One region of the Streptomyces sp. NPDC055962 genome, then DNA from elsewhere that is predicted to be linked to it. Evidence: riboswitches for the same ligand, from Rfam matches in the RefSeq annotation. Region 1 holds a riboswitch; the other holds the start of a gene.
What was found. Region 1 has a riboswitch for cobalamin ahead of ACFC51_RS28400 (ABC transporter substrate-binding protein). Riboswitches for the same ligand answer to the same signal wherever they lie in the genome.
Positions count from the first base shown of each region.

Region 2: linked by a shared signal. The riboswitch ahead of ACFC51_RS18725 (ABC transporter substrate-binding protein) and the one ahead of ACFC51_RS28400 (ABC transporter substrate-binding protein) in region 1 are both predicted to bind cobalamin.

Region 1 covers NZ_JBHJYN010000012.1:108,181-111,505, reverse strand. The annotation lists gene ACFC51_RS28405 (FecCD family ABC transporter permease) at 1-750, opposite strand, end outside; gene ACFC51_RS28400 (ABC transporter substrate-binding protein) at 747-1,784, opposite strand; cobalamin riboswitch at 1,823-1,988, opposite strand; cobalamin riboswitch at 2,072-2,196, shown strand; gene ACFC51_RS28395 ((2Fe-2S) ferredoxin domain-containing protein) at 2,260-2,643, shown strand; gene ACFC51_RS28390 ((2Fe-2S)-binding protein) at 2,675-3,325, shown strand, end outside.
Region 2 covers NZ_JBHJYN010000006.1:29,073-32,397, reverse strand. The annotation lists gene ACFC51_RS18730 (FecCD family ABC transporter permease) at 1-743, opposite strand, end outside; gene ACFC51_RS18725 (ABC transporter substrate-binding protein) at 740-1,813, opposite strand; cobalamin riboswitch at 1,844-2,032, opposite strand; gene ACFC51_RS18720 (hypothetical protein) at 2,094-2,264, opposite strand; gene ACFC51_RS18715 (acyl-CoA dehydrogenase) at 2,261-3,325, opposite strand, start outside.

The DNA.
Region 1 (3,325 bases):
GTTGAGGTTGCGTGACTGGACCAGGAGGACGCCGATGCCTGCCGACACGGCCAGGACCGGGAGCAGGAGCGTGTCCCGGTCGACGCCGCCCAGGCCGCCGAGGGTCCAGGCGAGTACGGCCCGGGCCTCGTTGCCCCGGTCCGTGGTGAGCAGCAGCAGGTCCAGGACGGCGGTGAGCACCGCCGCGATCGCCACGCCGGACAGCACCAGCCGCGTGGAGGTGATGCGTCCTCCGGCGCGGGCGGTGACGTAGACGAGGACCAGTGCGCCGAGTGCGCCGGCGAAGGCGGCACCGGAGAGGGAGAGCGGTCCCAGGAAGCCCATGCCGAAGACGATGACCGTGACGGCGCCGAGGGACGCCCCGGAGGAGACCCCGAGCAGGTAGGGCTCCGCGAGCGGGTTGCGGATCAGTGCCTGCATCGCGGTGCCGACCACGGCGAGCCCGGCACCGGTCACCGCCCCCAGCAGGACACGGGGTGCCCGGACGTCGAGCACGATGGTCTCCCGCGCTCCCGACCAGCCGGCTTCCGTCCAGTCGGCTCCGAGCGCGTGCGTCACGATGCCCCAGACCTGGCCGGGTGGCACGTGGACCGAGCCGATGGCCAGCCCCGCGGTCGCGGACGCCACGAGCAGCGCGGCCAGCACGCCCAGTCCGCACGCGAAGGGCGCGCGGCGGCCCGGCGCGGGTCCGGACCTCTTTCCGGCGGACACGGGCCGACCGGCGGGTGCCCCGGTGGCGGCGGGCGTCACCGGAAGCTCTCCGGGTGCAGCCCCCGGGCCAGGTCGTCCACCGCGTACGCGGAGCGGATGCCGACCAGCGTCGCGGTCAGGGGCAGGACGACGAACCGCTTGTTCCTCACCGCGGGGACGTCGGCGAGGGCGTCCTGGGCGAGCAGGAACTTCTTCTTCTGCTCGACGCTTCCGGAGCCGGCGTAGTCGTAGACGGCGATGACCTCGGGGCGGCGTTCCACCACCTGCTCCCAGGAGACGTCACCGAAGACGTCGTCCAGATCGGCGAAGACGTTCCTTCCGCCGGCCAGCCGGATCAGGTCGGTGCCCAGCCCCTTCCCGCCCGCCGTGAACGCGCTCTTGTCTCCGCTGTCGTAGACGAAGACCGGCACATCCGGCCGGTCCTCGACGGCGGACTTCGCCTGGCCGACGCGGTCCTCCAGGTCGGAGACCAGTTTCTCGGCACGGCCGGAGACGCCGAAGATCTTGCCGATGGTGCGGACCTCGGCGTAGGTGTCCTCGACCGTCACCCGCTTCCTTCCGCAGTACTCGCGGTTGAGCTGCGTGTCGATCCCGGCGTCGGCGAACGCTTCCCGGGAGCGGCCTTCCTTCTCGGCGAAGGCACTGCCGTAGCCGCCGTAGACGAGGTCGGGTTCGGAATCGAGGATCTTCTCGAAGGACGGCTCGCGCCGGGCGAGTTCGGGTATCGCCTCGAAGTCCTTCCTCAACTCGGGCAGGACGGCCGAGTCGGGGAAGGCGGTGCCCACCATGCGGTCCTTCAGACCGAGGGCGAGCATCAGTTCGGCAGGATGCTGATGGATCGTGACCACCCGGGACGGCGGCCTCTCGTAGGTCGTCCTGACCCCGCAGTTGTCGATGGTGACCGGAAAGCCCTCCGGTGACGACGCCGTATCCGCGGGCTTCGCGGCGCTGCCGCCGGACGAGCCGCAGCCAGCGGTCAGCAGGGCGGCCGACAGGGCAAGGGCCGCGGCCGCGCCCCGCAGGGCCGGGTGCCGGCGGGCCGGGAAGGAACCCGCGCGGGCAGGGGTGGGCAAGGGATACACGTAGAGCCTCCTGGGGAGTCCGCGCTCCTCGGAACGGGCCCGCGACAGGCCAGTCTCCTGACTTCCGGCGGGTTCCTCTTCTGCACACGGCGTACGGATGAGGACGGACCGCAGGTCACAGTGGCGGGACCGTGCCGGACTCACACCGGCTTCCTGATTCCCATCGCGGCGATGACCTGGCGATATTACGTTTCTTCGCGTCGCGGGCATAGTGCCCCCCTGCTGTCACCACAGCGAAAGGGTGGAAGTATGACCGGAGCAACAGGCGACTGCGGTCCGAGGAAGCCGGTGAGAATCCGGCGCGGTCCCGCCACTGTGATCGGCGAGCGAGCCCCGCACACGACCACTGCCCCCACGGGTGGGAAGGCGCGGCGCGAGCTTCGACCCGAGAGCCAGGAGACTCACGCGGTCGCCTCCTCGACGGACCACCGGGGCGGGTCTCCCCGGAAGAGAGGAACGATCCCGCATGCCTGCCCGCACCCTCCCGACCGGCCGCGAACCTGTTCCCTGCCGGATCGTCCTGTGCCGTGACTGCTGCTGCGGCACCCCGAAGGTGACCGGCGTGGACCACGCCGCCCGGACCGAGCGGCTGAGTGCCCGGGCGCCGGTCCGGTTCTGCGCCTGTCCGGACCTCTGCGAGCAGGCCGACGTCATCGTCGTGCAGCCCTCCGCCGAGGGCCCTGCGGTCGGCGCACGACCCGTCTCGCCGAGACTGGTCAACGATCCGGACGCCACCGAAAACATCGCCGCATGGGCCACGGCCGGCGGGCCAGGAGTCCTACCCCAGCCGGATGTTCCCGACCTCTGCACCCTCACACCGCCACGCCGGCACACGACCCCCCGGCCTTGACGACGGCAGCCCGGACCGAGAGGCAGGACCCGTGGACGACGCCCGCGCACCAGCCGCATCCGTCACCGCCGCGCTGCACGACGTGGCGGGGATCGGAGGCTTCTTCGCCCTCAGGATCGGTGGCGAGGACGACGGCTGGCATCCGCTCGCCCGCTCCTACGCGGAGGGCTTCAGCGACCTCGCCGAGGCCGTCGCCCGCCGCCACCACACCCCCGAAGCACGCATCGACGTCTCCGTCGCCCAGCTCGGACACGCCGCCCGCCTCTGGTCCCCGGCCCTGGCCTGCGTCGTACTCCACGGGATGGTCCCCGATCTGGAGGGGCTCCAGCGCGCCGACGACGGACCGGCCCTCAGGGTGCCCCGCCCCGCCGGCTGGTATGCCGACCGGCTCGGCGACGGTGCACCCCGTGCTCTCTACCAGCAGGTGACACGCCATCTGTCGGCACTGTCCGACGGACTGCGCGTCAAGGTCGCCCCGCGCCTGCTGGACGGCAACTCGGCGTCGGCCCTCGCCGGGGCGGCCCACGCCCTGCTTGCGGCACGCCCCGATGTACGCCGACCGCTCACCGCCCTGACGGCCACGCTCCTGGACACCGGACGACTGGCGGGCACGGGCGTGCTCACCGGACCCGAACTCGCCTTCCGCCGCCGGAGCTGCTGCCTCTACTACCGCGCGCCGCGC
Region 2 (3,325 bases), on a different contig from region 1:
GCGAAGGCGTCGAGGGTACGGGCGTGCCCGAGGCAGATCCCCAGGGTCACCACCAGCACGGCCGCGCACGTCCACACCTCGCTCCAGCCGACCCCGCTCAGCGAGCCGAGCAGCCAGAAGAGCACGCCCCGGGTCTGTTCGGCGTCGGCGGCGGTCATCACGACGAAGGAGGTGAGCGCGGAGAACAACTGCATGGCCGCGACCCCGGAGAGGACGACCCGGTCGGTGGACCCGCCGAGCGTGTGGCTGAGCAGCAGGACGAGACCGAACGAGCACAGCGCCCCCGCGAAGGCGCCGGCCGAGACCGACACCGCTCCCCCGCCGACCCCGAGGACGACGACCACGACCGCCCCCGTCGACGCTCCCGAGGAGACGCCGAGGACGAAGGGATCGGCGAGCGGGTTCCGCAGCAGCGACTGCATCACGGTGCCGCAGACCGCGAGCCCGGCACCGCACACCGCGGCGAGCAGGGTGCGGGGCATGCGCAGGTTCCAGATGATGCCGTCCCGGATCGGGGTCAGCCGCGCATCACCGAGGCCGAGGTGCGAGGCCACCGCCGACCACACGTCCGGGACGGAGATGCGGGCGGGGCCGATGGTGACGGCGACCGCGACGGACAGGAGCAGAAGGGCTCCTCCGGCGCTCCACAGGAGGCCGTCGCGCAGGACGCGCGCCCCGGCGGCCGGCCGTGCGGCGGAGGGCACCTGGACGCGTGTGTCCGGAGCGTGCCCGGTCTTCGTCACTTCGCGAGCCCGAACGAGCGCAGCCCGGCCGCGACACGCTCCACGCCCTCCACCGTGCGGATGGTCGGGTTCATCGCCTGACCGCTGAGCAGCACGTACCTCTTGTGCCGTACGGCGTCCAGGTTCTTCGTGGCGGGGTCGGACTCCAGGAACTCGATCTTCTTCCGGGCGTTCTCGGCCGTCTGCGACCTGCGGGTCAGATCGCCGATGACCAGGACGTCGGGGTTGCGGTCGGCGACCGTCTCCCAGTTGATCTGGGGCCATTCCTCGTGCGTGTCGTCGAAGACGTTCTTCGCGCCGAGCTCCTCGGTGATGATGCCGGGGGCGCCGCAGCAGCCCGCGAGGTAGGGGGCCTCGGCGTTGGCGAACCAGTAGAGGAGGGTGGCATCGGAGGCGTCGATGTCCGCGGTCGCCCTGTCGATGCGGCCCCGGAGGCTCGTGACCAGCTCCTCGCCCCTCTCCGGGACGCCGAACACCGCGGCCAGGTCGCGCACTTCGTCGTAGACGGGGTCCATCGTCAGCGGCTCGGCGCGGGAACCGTCACCGCTGCCCGTGTTGTCCTTGCCCACGCAGTCGGAGGGGGCGAGGTAGGTCGGCACGCCCAGGTCCTCGAACTGGTCGCGGGACGCCACTCCGCCCTTGCCGAGGGTCGATTCGAACGAGGCACTGACGAAGTCGGGTTCCTGGGCGAGGACCTTCTCGGAGGACGGCTGGTTCCCTGCGATGCGGGGAACGGTGGCCTCGTCCTTCTCCAGCCCCTTCATCACCGGGTCCGTCCAGGTCGCGGTGGCGGCGAGCCGGTCGGCGAGGCCCAGGGAGAGCAGGATCTCGGTCGATCCCTGGTTCAGGGAGACGGCGTGGTGCGGAGCGGCGTGGACGGTGACCGTACGGCCGCAGTTCTCCAGGGTCACGGGGTAGCCGTCGGCGGACCCCTCCCGCGCCGCGCCGTCGGATGTGCTCCCGCCTCCGCCGCAGGCGGTCAGGAGGACAAGTCCCGTGATGAGCAGGGCGGTTCGGCGTGCGGTGCTGGCTATGGGCGGCACAAGGTCCCTCTGCGGTTCTGGGCTCATGCGCGAAGCCCGTGACGGAGTTCCGCTCCCGGTACGGAAGCGGGTGCCAGCAGGTCTTCGGACTCGGGTTCGTCCGGACGGAGCGCCTTCCCGGTCCACCCGAGGGGTGATCCAGTGGCCGTGGCCCCGCCCGTCCCCCTCACCGCTGCGCGTCAGCTCCGGATTCGCACCGGATTCCCTGACTCCCCATGGAGTGTGACTGGCGTCTGCAAGCTATCACGCGGTGCGGCGACGGCTTCGAGGGCCGTCGCCGCCTCCGTTCCCGGCCGGGCTCGGCGGGTCAGCGCTTGGGGTGAACCGATTCGCCGCGGTCCGTCCGCGGTTTCCCGCACCGGCGGGCGAGCACGGACGTCGTGCCCCAGTAGGCCAGCAGGACCGCGCGCAGTCCAAGGGCCTCCAGGCGCTCGCCCACCCGGCTGCACACGGCCCGCTCCCCGCGTTCGGCACTCATCGGGCCTCCGCCGGGGAGGAGATCCAGGGGCCCTCCGGATCGTCGTAGGCGTCCGCGTAACCGGGCCCGGCGATCGGCCAGTCGGCGAGCAGCGCCTCGGGCAGGGCGAAGGAGTCGGCGAGTTCGCGCGCGTGCGCGGCGACGGCCGCGATCAGCTCCTCCCCGGTCTCCGCCAGCGCGTCGACCTGATCGCCGCTCAGGAGTCCCGCGGCCAGCAGATCGCCGCTGTTGCGGGCCACCCACTCGGTGGCGAACAGCCGCTCAAGCTCGCCCAGCCGGTCCCTGGCGGCTCCCTCGGGGAGCGCGGCGCGGGCCTCGGCGTACGCCTCGGCCGCCTGCCGGTACGCGAAGGCCTCGACCCCGCGCAGGGCGGGTCCCGAGGCCGCGTTCCAGCGGCCGAGCGCGTCGGCTTCGGGCGCGCGCACGACGCGCTCGCGGGCCCGCGCGAACCAGATCTCCTGGACGGAGGCGAGGAGCTTGCGCAGGAACAGCGGGTCGGACAGGTCCCCGGGGTTCGGTGGCCGGTCCGGGCCGCCGCCGGAGGGGTGCGCGGCGAACAGCATGTCGGCCGCCGCCTTCGCGTACAGGGCGATGTTGTCGCCCTCCGCGGTGATGGCGCCCTCGACGCCGGTGACGAGTTCGGTCATGCCGTTGTTCTCCAGCAGCGCCTGTGCGCCGCAGCGTTCGCGGCTCTCGACGATCACCTCGCGGGCCCGCCAGGTGATCCACGCCTTGGCCACGTCGACGAGCCGCCCCGCCTCCGCCCCGCCGTCCTCGTCCGTGCGCGTCTCCCACCGCTCCTGCGCCCTGCGGTACAGCAGGGTCATGGCGAAGACCGTGGCCATCGCCGAGGCGAGCGGCCCGTGGTGGGTCCGGTGGGCGTCGACCGGCACGGGCGGGGCCCCCCGGGTACCGGAGATCAGCCGGTGGCCGCCGTAGCGCACGGCGACGGCGAGGGTCGCGCGGGCGGATCCCGCGGCGCAGGCGCTCATGGAGATCCGGCCGGGGGTCACCCGCCCGATGGAGGCGAGGAATCGCCGCCTCCTGTCCCCGGGCCCGGT